DNA from 4 places in the Bacillus pacificus genome. Region 1 is predicted to be linked to each of the others. Evidence: riboswitches for the same ligand, from Rfam matches in the RefSeq annotation. Region 1 holds a riboswitch; each other region holds the start of a gene.

Region 1 (4,222 bases):
GTAAAGATTTTAGCTTTGGAATAGATTGTTCAAAGAACTCTTTATCTTTTAATCCCCAACCGACAGACATTTGTTCTGTGCCTACGTAATCATTTAAATTAAAGTAACGATCATATCCAAGTGCAGGATACATTACATCACGATTCCAAAACGTTTTATCGTTTGAATGGAAGACAGCAGAAGAATATCCGTATTTCTTTAATTGTTCTGGTGTAGCTGTATATTCATTTGTTGCATGAGTAAAGAATACAGAACCGCGGTCTAACGGATAAAGTGAATTTTCAACGATAAATTCAGCATCAGAAGTTTTACCTTGTCCTGTTTGATGATAGAAGTTATCGAAATAAAAGCTATCTTTAATAAATTCATTTAAAAATGGAGTAATTTCTTTTCCATTTATTTTTTTATTAATAACAAAACTTTGTGTAGATTCCATTGAAATTAAAATAACATTTTTGCCTTTTGCAGCTCCAAATAAGTTTTTATCAACTTGCTTATCTTTTGAGTCTGTATAGTTTTTAATTTCAGAGAACCCGTCCCCACTCGCAAATACACGTTCAGCTGAAGATTTAGATTGAAGTGTAATATCAAATAGATGATATGTGTATAACCCTAAATTTTTCACGACAGTTTGACGGTCAAACGAGCGTGAGAACATTTGTGGTTTATAAATAATGGAAACAACAATTTGTAGTGCTAATAGAGCTGTTACACCGCTAAAGAAAGTTCTCTTTTCAGAGCGAGAAAGCGGCGTTTTGTCGCAAAATGATGGGAATTTACGCGAAAGAAACATTAAGATGATCGCATCTGCGAATAACAGTAATGTTTTATACGTAAAGAGTTCTTTTATACTCGTCCCTAAATCAGCCATATTATTTGTTTGAAATAATACTGGGAACGTAACGAAATCGTTATAAAAACCATAAAACATTGCATTTCCAAATAAAATGAATGATAGTATAAAACTAATTCCAACTATAATGCGATTTCGGTGTTTAGATGCAAATAAAGCAAAACCGAAAAATAAAAGTAACGCAGCTAGTGGATTAATAAAAAGCATAAATTCTTCAAAGAAATTATCAATTTTAATATCAAACGCTAGCTTGTACACAATATATGTTTTTATCCATAATAAAACGACTGCAACGAGTGCGAATCGCAGTTTTGGAAACAGACGTTGTAGCATAATATACTCCTCTCCTAAAAAGCATGACGGTTCTTGTGGGCCTATTTGATTAGCGCCTCATTTTATATATACGAACAGTCCTTTATTATTATGTTTATTATACTATGAGTATCATTATACGAAAATAAAAGAGAGTTGTGGACTTTTTTATAACAATTGAGTAGAAAAAGGGCAGTAGGAGACAATAAAATGGAGTTTCTATGTATGATTATTATCGTGCGCGGAAAGAATCGTGTAACAATACGGAGGTTATAATGCGAAAATTATTATATTTTATAGTATGCAGTAGTGTTATACTTTTTGCTTCACCAAGTGTGTCGGTAGCTCAATATGATGCACCTCTTATGGAAGATGCCCTTTATTCTGTGTTATTCCCGAAAATAAATAAAGCAATCGAAAAACAATATGGGAGCTTGAAGCCTTATCAATGCCCGAAAATTATTAGTTTAAAAAAAGTGTATAGCGGTACATATTTATTTCAAGCAGTTATTGAAGTGACAAAGTATGAACGTGTTGCAGGGAAAATTGCGCCACCATTTGAGAAGGTAACGATTACATTTAATAACGAAGAAGGCGAATGGGAAGTGACAAAGGTTTCAGTAAAGCGCTTACCAAACGATACGAAACTAAACTGTAAAAAAGCAATATAAAAAATTGTTTGACAAATAAAATGGTCCTTTGGTATTGTTAATAGCAACAATTAGATGTTTGAAAATTAAATAGACTTACCTCATCTACTCTCAAAGGTAGAGGCCGCGATAGGAAAGAGTAAGCTATGGGAGATTTAATGGAATCTGTGATCATAGGTTGAAAGGGACTATTGCCGAAATATAAGAATAACCATATTATTCATATATTGGGACTGCATTGAATAAATGTAGTACTGTCATAAGATTTATTTTATGGAGAGCTATTTGGAGATGTTGATGCGGTTTCTTATTTTGAGGAGATAACAACTCGTTTATTTTTTCAATATATATTTTTCCTAATAAGAAACGCGTGTGAACATTGTTCCGCGCGTTTTTTGTCTATCTAAAAGCGTGCTGCAATGAATAGAAGATTGGGGTTATGAGTTTTAGAGGAAATAAGGGAGGAATTCAAATGTATTTACACGGCACAAGCCGAATCAATGGGCAAGGACACTTAGAAATTGGAGGGTGCGACACGACGCAGCTAGCAAAACAATACGGAACACCACTTTATGTATACGATGAAGAGTCAATTCGAGGAAAGTGCCGCGCGTTTCATCGTGCTTTTAAAGAAAGTGGGTTCTCTTATCAAGTAGCATATGCAAGCAAGGCGTTCTTGTGCATGGAGATGTGCCGAGTAGCTCGTGAAGAGAATATGTCATTAGATGTTGTTTCTGGAGGAGAATTATATACTGCACTACAAGCAGGATTTCCGGCATCGCGCATTCATTTTCATGGTAATAATAAAACAGATGAAGAAATTGTGATGGCTCTTCAGGCGAATATTGGTTGTTTTGTCGTAGATAACTTCTTAGAATTAGAAATTTTGCATGATTTAGCAGTGCAACATGGGAAATTTGTGAACATATTAATTCGTGTAACGCCCGGAGTAGAGGCGCACACACATGAATATATTACAACAGGTCAAGATGATTCAAAATTTGGGTTTGGCGTGTCAAATGGTCAAGCGATGCAAGCAATTGAGCTTGCTTTACAAAAATCAAATTATAACGTGTTAGGAATTCATTCACATATCGGATCACAAATATTTGAAACGGCTGGCTTTGTGCGAGCGATTGAAGTTCTTCGTCAATTTTTAGAAGCAGTGAGAGAGCGAACAAACTATGTAGTAAAAGTGCTAAATGTAGGGGGAGGATTCGGAATACGCTACACAGAGTCCGATGCACCATTAACTCTTGAGACGTATGTGCGAGCTGTAACAAGTGCAGTGAGAGAACAATTTACAGTATGTAATTATCCATTGCCAGAAATATGGGTTGAGCCAGGTCGTAGCATTGTAGGGGATGCTGGAACGACACTTTATACAGTCGGATCTGTGAAAGACATTCCTGGTATTCGGAAATATGTATCAGTGGATGGTGGGATGACTGATAACTTAAGACCTGCTTTATATAACGCTCGTTATGAAGCGATGTTAGCGAATCGAGGGAATGATGAGAACGAGGAAGTTGTTTCGATTGCAGGGAAATGCTGCGAGAGTGGAGATATGTTAATTTGGGATATTAATCTACCGAAAGTTGCTTCTGCGGATTTACTAGCAATTTCTTGTACTGGGGCATACGGGTACTCGATGGCGAATAATTATAATCGGATTCGTAGACCAGCTGTCGTCTTCGCGAAAGGTGGTACATCACAAATTGTTGTAGAGCGCGAAACATATGAAAATATTATTGGGAACGATCGCATACGTATTAAAGAACTTGTTTAAATGAGGAAAAAGGAGTTGTTCGGATGGGCAATTCCTTTTTTATAAAATAAAATAATTAAAATATATCGGAAAACTAGGATTGAAAAAAATCAGAATTGTGATAAAATACAAATACAAAGCTTATCAAGAGAAGCGGAGGGAACTGGCCCGGCGAAGCTCGGCAACCTGCTTATAGAAAGCAAGGTGCTAAATCCAGCAAAATGGAATCCATTTTGAAAGATAAGGTAAAATATATTACCGAACAGTCTTTTCGAAATGGGAAAGATTTTTTTTATGAATAAAAAGGGGGGCTGTTCGCGTGAGCGTACGGGAACATTTTGAGGAAGTATCTGAGAAAATTGAAGCGATGCTTGCTGATATGAAATATGGTTCAATTACAATTGTTGTGCAAGATGGAAAAGTCATTCAATTAGAGAAAAGTGAAAAAGTACGTTTAAAGTAAAAAGCGCTGACTAGAAAAACTAGAGGCGGTTTTAACCTATTTCATTAGGTTAAAACCGTCTTTTTGCTTTTACAGGGGGAAAAAACATGTTGACGTATGAAACGTGGGAAGAAAATGATGTTTCATTTTCAGAAGAAGATGAAACGAAAGGCGCGTTATCTGTATTAAGTTGGGCT
Region 2 (4,222 bases), 500 kb from region 1:
TTTCGTAATCATTAAAACGATAAAGATTGTACATAAGAAAGGTACAGTTACTTGTAATGATTGCAGTGCAAGTGGAACGAGAATAAGGAATGTAAATAATAATGGGAAAAGCTGAATGATGTAATTATATAGAAGAGATTTTTTGAAATAAGATGTTAATTTCTCTTCTAGTGCTAGTAAATAGACAGCATCAGGTTTTTGAATAAATGTACGGATCGGGCATCTCGTTATAATGAATGTAAGTACAATCGTGATGAGTAGTAAAGATATTCCTTTAGAAGGAGATGCTTTTAGAAACTGAGCATAGTAGTATGCACCAACGCATGAAATAAAGATAAAGCTATATAGTAAACCGTTAATCATACGTGCAAAGTATGTAATGATATTTTGCATATGTTGTTGGAAGCGGCTGCTCCATAGTGATTCAATTGACATGTTTTTCACCTCTTTGTTCTATTATATATGTTTTACAAAAGAAAAAACGAGCAAATTGCGTTATGCAACTTGCCCGTTTTTCTTTTCGTTATTTTTTTTCTGATCACGATTCATTAATGGATAGAAGGCAAAACCGATTACGAATAAACCAATTCCGAGAAGGAATGTTTTTATATCGGCTGCACCGGTTTTAATAACCCATAGTGCGTAGCAAAGTGCAATCACTGCGACTATGCCATCTGTAATTCTTGCCCGCGTTTCATTTTTATACGTTTCACCAGTTGCGACTAGTTTTAACTGGAAGATTGGTGAAACGAGATATGGAATGAGGTAGGCCAGTGTTGATACGGTAATAACGAATGTATAAGCTTCCGCAATTGTTCCTGATAATGTTGAGAATAAGAACACTTGCGACATAATGTTTGTTAATCGTAATGAATAAATTGGACTTCCTTTTTTGTTTGTTTTTGTGAAGAAGGAAGGGAAGAAACCTTCTTTTGCTGCTTGATACGGTACTTCTGAGCTTAATAAAATCCAGCCTAAGATGGAACCGAATAGGGAAGTAAGAGCAAGTAATGCCATCAGTTTCCCTCCGCCATGACCCATTGCAGCGTTTAGTGCGTCTGCTAAAGGACGTTCAGAAGTTTGTAATTTATCAATGTGAAGTACACCCATTGTTAAAATTGTAATTCCTAAGTAAATCGCAACTGTAATAAGTAATCCCGCAACTGTTGCGCGTTTTACCGTTTTTGGAGAAACGGCACGGTTTGATAAAAGAACCGCTGATTCAATTCCGATAAATGCCCAAAGCGTCGTAAGAGCAGCTAAGTTTACTTGTGAAAGAAGGCCATGTGATACACCTGATTTATCGATCATCGGTGTGTACCATTGTCCAAACTTAGAAGCTTCGAATGCAAATAACGTAACGACGATGAATAATAGGAATCCAGTTACTTTCGTTGTTGTTGCTAAGAAGTTTAGCTTTCCAGCTCCGCTTACACCGTTTGTTAATATAATATGAGTTCCCCAAAGTAAGATGGAACAAATCGTAAATGTAATTAGTTTTCCGACTTCTACATTAAAAGAACCGATTGAAAATAGTAGTCGTGTATCTTTCATAATCGGGAAGAAGAGAGATAAATATCCCGCAAATGATGTAATGATGGCAACGTTACTTGCCCAGTTTGCAACCCAATATCCCCATACCATACTGAAACCAGCCATTTTTTTCTTTTTTGGTGTTGAGAATAAAGCATATGCATGACTTTGTGGTCCTGTCGTTAAATCAGGACGACGAATTGCTAAATTACCGAAAACAAGAGCTAGCATTAAAACACCAAACCCTGTTGTTAACCAAGCTAAAGTGACACCGAGAGGGCTTGCTGTTTGTGCCAACGTACTTGGCACCATGAAAATACCAGCGCCAACCATGTTACCGACAACGAAAGCTGTTAGTACCCAAAAGCCCCATTTTTTTTGTTGCATAGAAAATACCTCCAAAGTTAGTATAACCAAGTCAAGCGAGGAGATATGTATGTCTTCCTGAGTCAGGAAGAGAAGTCCCAAACAAAACAAAAAAAGCACGTAATTTGCCGTTACATGCTTTCTATCTTATAAGAAACCCACGACATACCTCTCGATAGCTCTCCACAAACGAAACGTTTGTGACAGTTCTGCACTTATTAAATAGCAGACCCAGCAAGCGTGCATGGTGGACACGGGCTTACTTCGGCAATCATTCCTTTCTCATTCGTTCATCAATGCCACTACATCTCCTGAAATGATACTCTTAATGACTGCAACCTCTACCTCACCGAGATACGAATGAGGATTTAAATATTAATTTAACGTATTTAAGAGTAACAAATGAATTTTTATACGTCAATGGATATAGTAATAATCAGATTATAGAGAAGAGTTTGTTATTAAAAGTAAGAGGGATTATTATGCGATATTGAATTTTCATAATATAATAAATGTTATTGGCGCTAGATGATTGAAAAGGGGATGAAGTATATGTCTGTATGTCATAAACATTCAGTAATAGGTGTGTTAGATTCGGGAGTTGGGGGATTAACAGTTGCGAGCGAAATTATAAGACAATTGCCTAAAGAGAGCATTTATTATATTGGTGATAATGAGCGTTGTCCGTATGGGCCAAGAAGTGTAGAAGAGGTACAATCTTTCGTATTTGAAATGGTTGAGTTCCTCAAACAGTTTCCGTTAAAAGCTCTAGTTGTAGCATGTAATACTGCTGCAGCTGCTGCATTGACTGCGCTACAAGAAGCACTTTCTATTCCAGTTATTGGCGTTATACATCCAGGAGCAAGAGCGGCAATTAAAGTGACGAAGAAAGGGAAAATCGGGGTAATTGGAACTGTAGGTACGATAAAATCTAATATGTACGAAAAAGCATTGCATGAGCTTGATACATATTTGAAAGTGCATAGTCATGCGTGCCCGACTTTAGCTACAGTTGTAGAAAATCAATTAGAAGATACAGCATATGTAACCGAGCAAGTGAAACAAGCTTTACTGCCATTAACGAAAGAAGATATAGATACGCTAATTCTCGGATGTACGCATTATCCACTTTTAGAGTCCTATATTAAAAAGGAACTAGGAGAGAATGTAACGATTATTAGTTCTGCAGAAGAAACAGCAATAGAGTTAAGCACAATTTTGCAGCACAAAGGAATTCTGTCTGACAATTTGAATCCGGAGCATCGATTTTTTACAACAGGCTCTGTTTCATCATTTGAACATATTGCGGAGAGATGGCTAGGATATCAAATTTCTGTAAAATGTGTGAATTTACCTATGGAAAAACAACTCGTGAACTAAACTGTATAAAAAGAAGCTGATCTAATTTAAGATCAGCTTCTACATATAAGATTAAACTAAGTTTAATACAGTTACTTTTTCACGTGTCATAGACTCAAGGCTCTTACGAATACCTTGTGCGCCCATACCTGAACCTTTTACACCGATGAATGGGAAGTGGTCAGGGCCGCGCTCTGTGCGTCCGTTAATTTGAACAGAACCAGTTTCGATTTTGTTAGCAATTGCAAATGCTTTGTTAATGTCTTTAGTGAAGACACTTGCTTGCAGACCGAACTCTGATTTGTTAGCAATTTCAATTGCTTGTTCATCTGAAGAAACACGGATGATTGGAAGGATTGGGCCGAATGGCTCTTCCCAAGCAACTTTCATGTCTTCTGTTACGTGGTCGATTAATGTTGGGTAAATTAAGTTACGCTCACGTTTGTTACCGATAACGATCGTTGCACCCTTTTCTACAGCGTCGTCAACTAAACCTTGAACGAAGTCAGCAGACTTATCGTCGATTAATGGAACGATTGTGCTGTCTTGTTCTGGAGATCCAACTGATAGTTTAGCTACTTGCTCTTGTAATAAGCTAACAAGCTCGTCCGCTACGTTTTCGTGTACAAGTACACGCTTAATAGCTGTACAACGTTGACCAGAGTAAGAGAATGCACCGCTTACGATATGGTTTGCAGCATCTTGTAAGTCAGCATCTTCACGAACGATACCAGGGTCTTTACCACCAAGTTCTAATACAAGTGGAATCATTGCAGCTTTTTTCGCTAAATGTTTACCTGTGTTTGTACCACCTGTGAACGATACCATATTGATGCCTTCGTGTTCTACTAAGTAGTCACCAATTACAGAACCGCGTCCTGTCGCTACGTTCACAAGACCTTTTGGAAGACCAGCTTTATGAAGTGCTTCCACCATTTTAATACCACTAATTGCACCTTGAGTT
Region 3 (4,222 bases), 1.5 Mb from region 1:
TGTACTTTTAGCAAGAGGAAATGAAGCTAGAAAAGTTATCGGATCTGTAGATACGAGTGAGTTTCCTGTCTCACTCGCTGCAACAATTGGTTTCTTCATCTCACTCGGCTGGGAACAAGTAAGTTGGGTTTGGGTATTTTCGTTAATGCTTGGCGGTATTGTCGCAGCTCCAATCGCTGCATGGTTAGTGCGCATCGTTCCTTCTCATTTACTTGGCGTATTAGTTGGTGGCCTTATTATCTTTACAAACATTCGTACACTACTTACTACATTTAAAGTGGATCCAACTATTATTTCACTTTCTTACGTGGCAATTGGTCTTGTCGTTATTATTTCTATTTTCATTGCTGTTCGCAATCATTCCAATCGTTCTAACACACCGACAACTGGATATCCGAATGATCAAAAACAAATGCTTCCATAACAATAAAAATACCGCCCGATATACTTCGAGCGGTATTTTTTATTTTTCTATTTTCCAATTCATCATTGTTTCTGTAGTACCTATTCTCTTCATATGTAATTTCTCTAATACACGAATGGAGCTTTCGTTTTCCAGAAGTGTCTCCGCAATAATCATTTCTACCTCTCCAGTTTGAAAAGCCCAATTTATTAGTTCTCTTACAGCTTCTGTCGCATACCCTTTATTCCAATATTTCTCAATAAAACCGTAACCAACTTCTACTGTATGTTCCTCATTTGGTTTCCCTTTAAACCCTATATCGCCTAGAACGATGTCATCTTCTTTTCGAATGACATACCAGGCGCCCCAAGGTAATAAATCCTTATCCTGTTTTACACTTTCTACATGCCCTACAATATGCGGACCACTATTATATCCTTGCTCGTTAGCAACGTGTATACTCTCCTCTGTACAAGGCACTATATAGAGCCTTTCTGTTTCTAATTTCATTTTGATTTCCCCTTTTCACTTAAACGTTACTCTAATTATAACAAAAAATATGACTTTATTATAAATGTCGAATTATATTTTCTGAATTTTCTTTTAATTTTTGAAGGGTTTTTCAATATTTTTTGCGAAACATTTGTATAACAATTTTTTCTTTGCTTATTGTTACATAATAGTAGGTTCGGGTGGAGTTTTGCAAGCGTTTCCTATACAATAACCGATATTTTTTGACTTTTCCTAACAAAATATCTTGCAATATATTCAGAAACTCATTACAATTGCCATATATTAAAAATCTTAGCAATATATAAATCCTCATCAATCCGATGAGGTAGAGGTTGCGACTTTTAATAGTAAAACGGACGAGACACAGAGAATGTCTTAGACTCCGTTTGAAAGGAAAAGTTGCCGAAGTTTATATTTCTTCTCTGGAAATATGAGCTGGGGCTGTCTCCGAAAGGAACAGAACTGTCACGTTTACAAAATTACCGTGTAAACGTGGGGTGCTATCTTAACGGAAGGGTATGATGGGGTGGTTATTTGTGAAACGTTCCGCCAAATTCCTTTGGCGGTTTTTTGTATTTTTCTTCCCCGCTCCTTCCTATCTTACAAGAAAAGGAGTGTTGAACATGAATAGCGCAACGAATCAAGCTACCTCTAAAACAGAAACTACAAAAGGAAAAGGTGAATTAAGACGCGGTCTAAAATCAAGGCACCTTACGATGATTTCTCTCGGCGGTACAATTGGTACCGGACTATTTCTTGCCAGCGGTGGTGTCATCCATTCAGCTGGGCCTGGTGGCGCATTAATTGCATACGCCGCAATTGGAATTATGGTTTACTTTTTAATGACAAGCTTAGCTGAACTAGCAGCTTACATGCCTGTTACTGGATCTTTTAGCACGTACGCAACAAAATTTGTTGATCCATCACTTGGCTTTGCACTTGGATGGAACTATTGGTATAACTGGGCAATTACTATCGCTGCTGAACTAGCGGCTGTAACATTAATTATGAAATTTTGGTTCCCAAATACCCCTTCTCTTATTTGGAGCGGATTATGTTTAGCTATTATTTTCCTTTTAAACTACTTATCTGTTAAAGGATTTGGTGAATCTGAATATTGGTTCGCACTTATTAAAGTCGTTACTATTATTATCTTTTTAATTGTCGGTTTCATGATGATTTTCGGAATTATGGGCGGCGAAACTGTTGGCTTCAAAAACTTCACTGTTGCAGATGCACCATTTAACGGTGGTATCATGGCAATTATTGGTGTATTTATGGCAGCTGGTTTCTCATTCCAAGGAACAGAATTATTAGGTGTAGCTGCTGGTGAAACTTCTGATCCAGAACGCAATATTCCGAAAGCAATTCGTTCGATCTTTTGGCGTATTCTCTTATTCTATATCCTTGCGATTCTCGTTATCGGTTTATTAATTCCTTATACAACTGAAAGCCTTGCTGCAAGTGATGTAACAGTAAGTCCATTTACACTTATTTTTGAAAAAGCGGGCGTTGCCTTCGCTGCTTCTGTTATGAATGCTGTTATTTTAACAGCAGTACTATCTGCTGGTAACTCTGGTATGTATGCATCAACTCGTATGCTTTGGGATTTAGCTCGCCAAGGGAAAGCACCAAAGTTTCTTAGTAAATTAGATAGCCGCGGCGTACCTGTTAACGCATTAATCGTAACAACAATTGTCGGTAGTATCGCTTTCATTGCTTCTTTATTCGGTGATGGTGTTGTATACATTTGGTTATTAAACGCATCTGGAATGTCTGGCTTTATCGCATGGGTCGGCATTGCAATTAGTCATTACCGTTTCCGTAAAGCATATATCGCACAAGGAAAAGATTTAAAAGACTTACCTTATAGAGCAAAATGGTTCCCATTCGGTCCACTCTTCGCATTTACGCTTTGTATTATCGTAATTTTAGGACAAAACTACGGCGCATTTATGGGCGAATCAATCGATTGGAACGGCGTACTCGTTTCTTACATCGGTTTACCACTCTTCTTAGTACTATGGTTAGGATATAAATTTACGAAAAAAACGAAAGTGATTCCGCTTGATAAATGTGAACTGAAATAAAGTGAAACTTTAATCCGTGGGGGTTTTCTTCATCCCCCACGGATTATTAGTTGAACCAATCGGACTTTTATGGGCAGTTGATCCCCCACCTAATTTCTTTTCTTTCGCTGCATTTTGAGGTGGGGGTCTTACTGCCCATTAAAGTCGGATAAAGTGAAACGAGCAAACAAATTTGTTTGCTCGTTTTTTATTTACTTCCCTATTTCTTCTGTTTTTGCAATAATAAAGGAAATATAAATAAAGGTTGGGATATCATGAACATTCGCATTACTGATGAAGCAAAAGCAGCTATACATAGATTAGAACGGGAAGACAAAAAGATCATTCGCATTAGAGGGACAATGACAAACTCTTGTAGTATATTCGTTGATGTCGATTTAATTTGGGATACATATGTTGCAGATGATGTTGTATATGAAGATGCTGACTTTATTGTACAAATGGATTCATTCACGAAAGACTACACTGGTGATACGGTGAAGCTTGATTATAAAACAACAGGTTTTAGTATTACGACTCCGAGTGAGACGTTAGTTTATGGGTTGTCGATTAAAAAATAAAGATTGTTTTTATTTGACCGCCGGGGTAAAAAAACGAGTTGAGAACGGTAATAAAAAATGATACTTTACCAAAGGATTTTTGTTTTTGAGTATTTTAAACAAAACCGCTTATGCTTCAAAAATGAAGTATAAGCGGTTCTTTCTTTTGAATGAACCAATAATAAACGCAATTCTACCCTTATTCAATGAAAGGTCTACAGCATTATTTCGATGAAGCTAAACATTCATAAAATCTATCCCTCTTCCATTTCTACTTGCTTCATATAATATTCCATCGCTTCATTAAGCCATTTTTGTTCATCTTCTGCGAAAGGCGAAGGTATCATATTTTCAAGTTCTTGCATATCCAGTTCTCCCACACTAGTATTAGCTAACTTTTGTATCAAATCTTCACTAAGAAATGAAAAAGACTCTTCTATATATTCCTTTACCATCTCTTGTACTTTCAAGTCCTCGACTGGTTTACCATATAATTGTTTAACCTTTTTAGACAATTGAATAAACGTTTTATCCAAAGCAATTTTATCTTCTTCTCGTTTCTTTGATAATTCTTCCACGATATCCGTTAACTCATGACGTTCCATCCATTCTTTATGTGTATGTTCTGTATTCATACCGTAAATAAGACTAAATAATACCCTACTATCTACCTCTTC
Region 4 (4,222 bases), 330 kb from region 1:
AGTCAGTTATATTTCCTTGGAAAAGGTAAAGCGAATAATTAAATTATTTCATAATGATTTTTTGGATGTTAGTGATATGTTAAAGAACTGTTTGGATAGAGTCTTGAAATCTATGTGTAAAATGAAAATATATTTTTAAAAACTCAAACAAGCATAACCACGTTCTGGAGTGAGGACGTGGTTAAAAATATAGTAGTTTCCTTTATAATACATCACTTACTTGTTACCGAGTTCTTCCGCTAAACCGATTAAAATCCCTTCGGTTCCACGAATGTAGCAGAGACGGTAAGAGTTCTCGTATTGAACTACTTCACCAACGAGTTGAGCACCATGCTTAGTAGTAAGCCTAGATACCATTTCATCAATGTCTTCAACGGTGAACATGACGCGCAAATAACCGAGGGCATTGACAGGAGCTGTCCGGTGATCTCCTATAGCGGGCGGGGTAAGAAATCGCGAAAGTTCAATTCGGCTATGGCCATCTGGAGTCACCATCATAGCAATCTCTACGCACTGCGAACCGAGTCCGGTTACGCGACCAGCCCATTCCCCCTCTACAGTGGCGCGCCCTTCGAGTTTTAACCCAATCTCCTCGAAGAAAGAGATTGCATGATCAAGGGATTCTACAACGATGCTAACATTGTCCATTCTGAGTAATTTATTTTTTGACATTGTCTTTATCTCCTTATATGTAAAAGTGTATTATCTAATCATCATCTTCATTATACTATTAAAAAGTTACAAATTCCTTTCAAACAAAAACACCTTGTCACAGTTTAGGGAAATGTGACAAGGTGTTTTTAAGTATGTCATATAGTATCTTGTTAACAAACAATACCGAGACTTCCTTGCAAAAATATTTCTATCCTGTACGGCATTAAATGATCCGATTGTTGTATAGAATTAATTGTATTTTTTTAATGACACATAAATTTCTTGTCACTCTATATAATGCAAACAGCTTTCTATTTTTAATAGGAAGGAAATAGATTCATATAATTTGTTTTAAGTAGTACCGCTGGAAATTAACTCATTTGTACTAAAGGCACAATTTTCGCCATAAATGATTGATGCAGTGCCTCAACACCTGTCACTAAATGAAGGCGGTCAATAACGACAGACACTTTAATTTCTGATGTACTTACCATTTTAATATGAATATCTTCTTCTTTTAAAGTAGTGAACATATTCGCAGCAACACCTGGATTAGAGACCATACCAGATCCTACAATTGATACTTTTGCTAAATGATTTTCATATTCTACTGCTTCATAGTGAAGTGCCTCTTGATTTTGTTCCAATACTTCTAATGTTTCTCTTAAATCATTAGAATGGATGGAGAAGGAGAGATGAACAGTTCCTTCATTAGTAATACTTTGAATGATGATATCTACATTAATATGTGCCGCTGCTAATGTAGAGAAAACAGTTGAAAGTGAACCTTGTTCTAATCCTTTCACTGTGATGCGTGTAATATTATCTTCAAATGCAATACCTTTAACGATTGATTGTTGTTCCATGTTACATTCTCCTTTTACAATTGTTCCGTTTTCTTGTTCCATACTTGAGCGAACTTCTAAAATGACATTATGATTTTTAGCAAACTCAACAGCACGCGGGTGTAATACACCAGCACCGAGGTTTGCAAGTTCTAACATTTCGTCATAAGAAATTTCATCTAATTTATAAGCATCTTTTACAACTCGTGGATCCGTCGTATATACGCCAGTCACATCTGTGTAAATATCACATTTTTTTGCGTTTAGTGCAGCAGCTAATGCGACAGCAGTTGTATCAGAACCACCTCGTCCAAGCGTTGTAATTTCAAGATCTTCACTGACTCCTTGGAAACCAGCTACAATAACAATCGTGCCTTTAGTAAGATAAGACTGAATTCGATCCGTATTAATTTCAGTAATCCGTGCACTACTATGTACAGATTCTGTCGTAATACCAGCTTGCCATCCTGTTAATGAAATCGCGTTATACCCTTTTGCTTGCAGTGCCATCGTTAATAATGAAATAGTTACTTGCTCTCCTGTCGATAGAAGCATATCCATTTCACGTTTACTTGGATTTTCTGTAATTGCGTTAGCAAGTGCTACAAGTTCATCAGTACTTTTTCCCATTGCTGAAACGACAGAGACGATACTATGTCCTCGCTCATATTCTTCAATAATTAAATTTGCTACATGTTGAATACGCTCAACACTTCCGACAGAAGTGCCACCAAATTTTTGTACAATCGTTTCCATTACGAATTCCTTCTTTCATCCATTTTTAAGAATAGATTAGGACATATATAAATCCCAATATTCCTGTAGTTACCAGAGAAAAACAAAAAACACCATCTCAAATAAGTGAGGATGGTGCTGTTACAGGAAAAGGGAAACAGAAAACGGAGCTAATAAAAAAACCGCCAAAAAAGGAATACCATGAAAATGATATCTCTTTTTTGTAGATAGCTCTTCATACATACGCGTCTGTACATATGACAGTTCTGTTTCTATTCGAAAACAGCCCCAATCGATACATACAGAGAAATATATCGATTTCGGCAATACTTCCTTTCATCTAATTTCATAGACCTCTCTGTGTCTCCATTAGAATACTCATAAGTATCGCAACCTCTATCTCACGTTTTAGGCGAGAGTGTTTGATTTATGAAGTTGTTGGTAACATTTGTTTTATAATAATTTAAATTTTTTGAGGAATCAAGTGTTTTATATATATTTTAAAAATTCTATTTTTTACAAGGGAGTTTGTGAAAAATGTAGCAAAATAAATGTATTACATGTACATTAAAATTATAGTTCATTGGAGGTGGAAGAATGAAGAGGAAAAAGCCTATTTATGTTTCAGCAGAAATGAACACAACGATGGAGAAATTATGGGAATATACGCAAGAACCACATATACATACAGAATGGGATGCCCGCTTTACTGAAATTTCATATTTAGAGAAAAAAGAAGGAGAACCACAGAAATTTCTATATAAAACAAAAATCGGATTTGGACTTGAAATAGCTGGGGAAGGGGAATCGATAGGTGAAATAAGAAAAGAAACGGGTGAAAGAATTTCTTCTTTAAAGTTTTGGACGGATAATACATTATCTCTTATTCAAATAGGGCGTGGTTATTGGAAGTATACACCGTGTAAAGAACACATTCATTTTGAGACACAATATGATTATGATACGAGGTTTGGTCGTATAGGGAATGTAATAGATTTCTATATGTTTCGGCCGTTATTAGGCTGGGCGACTGCTTGGAGTTTTGATGTTTTAAAATTATGGTTAGAAAAGGGACTTCATCCTAGATTGCTCATTAGAAGAACAGTGACGTATTGGCTCGTATGTTTTTTATTTGCTTTCGTATGGATGTATCAAGGAATAGTACCGAAACTAGTGTTTACTCATTCAGAAGAAGTAAAAATGCTATCGGTGATGGTTGGTTCAACTGAACATAGTGTTTTTATACTTAAAATAATTGGATTACTAGAAATTATTTTTGGTGTCCTATGGCTGTTACCATTTCCAAAACGAAAAGTATTTGTCGTACATATTTTTATGTTAATAGCCTTAACGATAGCAGCAGGATTTACGAATATCGTAAGCTTTACAGAACCGTTTAATCCAATTACGTTAAATCTACTTCTAATTGGATTATCGATTGTCGGTTATATAAATAGTACGAATTTGCCAAGTGCAAAAAATTGCAAGAGGAAGAGAAAGGGGTAATGTATGGCTAATATGTATGAAAGGTTATTAGGGGATTCTTATAAAAAACTTCATCCGAAATTACAGAAACGTTATGAGATTACAGAAGAAAATAGCTTTATTGGAGAAGGGAAGATGGATGAAATTTACGGTGGTTCTTTTTTCGTAAAATTCATATTAAAAATTGCATCGAAGTTTCGAATGTTTTTCTCTGAGAGAGGTAAGGGAGTGCCATTTACAATACATAATACCGCTGAGCGTGATGAACATGGACATGAACTTGTGCGGTGGAATCGTACTTTTTATTTTCATAATAAGAAAAGGTATTTTAATGCGGTAATGAAACTTGATGCAAATGAAATTGTAGATTATTTTGGTGAACCACATTTACTCGTCTCTACATTGAATTTTCATATTGATGAGTTAGGGGCAATGCATATTTCTTCAAAGAAACAATGGTTTTACATGTTTGGAAGAAAAGTTCCACTACCTAGATTCTTATA

Evidence for each region. A riboswitch is a leader RNA that binds a small molecule or an ion and turns the genes downstream of it on or off. The one in region 1 is predicted to bind lysine.
Region 2: linked by a shared signal. The riboswitch ahead of LMD38_RS21750 (amino acid permease) and the one ahead of lysA (diaminopimelate decarboxylase) in region 1 are both predicted to bind lysine.
Region 3: linked by a shared signal. The riboswitch ahead of LMD38_RS11630 (amino acid permease) and the one ahead of lysA (diaminopimelate decarboxylase) in region 1 are both predicted to bind lysine.
Region 4: linked by a shared signal. The riboswitch ahead of LMD38_RS17580 (aspartate kinase) and the one ahead of lysA (diaminopimelate decarboxylase) in region 1 are both predicted to bind lysine.

The regions. Positions count from the first base shown of each region.
Region 1 covers NZ_CP086328.1:3,712,288-3,716,509, reverse strand. Annotated here, with positions in the region: gene LMD38_RS19260 (LTA synthase family protein) at 1-1,186, opposite strand, end outside; gene LMD38_RS19255 (DUF3888 domain-containing protein) at 1,387-1,836, shown strand; lysine riboswitch at 1,926-2,107, shown strand; gene lysA (diaminopimelate decarboxylase) at 2,288-3,604, shown strand; SAM riboswitch class I at 3,722-3,830, shown strand; gene LMD38_RS19245 (YezD family protein) at 3,903-4,046, shown strand; gene cysH (phosphoadenylyl-sulfate reductase) at 4,133-4,222, shown strand, end outside.
Region 2 covers NZ_CP086328.1:4,210,195-4,214,416, reverse strand. Annotated here, with positions in the region: gene LMD38_RS21755 (ABC transporter permease) at 1-435, opposite strand, end outside; gene LMD38_RS21750 (amino acid permease) at 496-1,920, opposite strand; lysine riboswitch at 2,068-2,251, opposite strand; gene racE (glutamate racemase) at 2,452-3,279, shown strand; gene gapN (NADP-dependent glyceraldehyde-3-phosphate dehydrogenase) at 3,331-4,222, opposite strand, start outside.
Region 3 covers NZ_CP086328.1:2,233,971-2,238,192, reverse strand. Annotated here, with positions in the region: gene LMD38_RS11640 (sulfite exporter TauE/SafE family protein) at 1-424, shown strand, start outside; gene LMD38_RS11635 (GNAT family N-acetyltransferase) at 464-913, opposite strand; lysine riboswitch at 1,235-1,427, shown strand; gene LMD38_RS11630 (amino acid permease) at 1,540-3,006, shown strand; gene LMD38_RS11625 (iron-sulfur cluster biosynthesis family protein) at 3,261-3,566, shown strand; gene LMD38_RS11620 (MerR family transcriptional regulator) at 3,800-4,222, opposite strand, start outside.
Region 4 covers NZ_CP086328.1:3,380,324-3,384,545, reverse strand. Annotated here, with positions in the region: gene LMD38_RS17585 (VOC family protein) at 217-672, opposite strand; gene LMD38_RS17580 (aspartate kinase) at 1,026-2,255, opposite strand; lysine riboswitch at 2,455-2,641, opposite strand; gene LMD38_RS17575 (DoxX-like family protein) at 2,832-3,740, shown strand; gene LMD38_RS17570 (DUF4166 domain-containing protein) at 3,744-4,222, shown strand, end outside.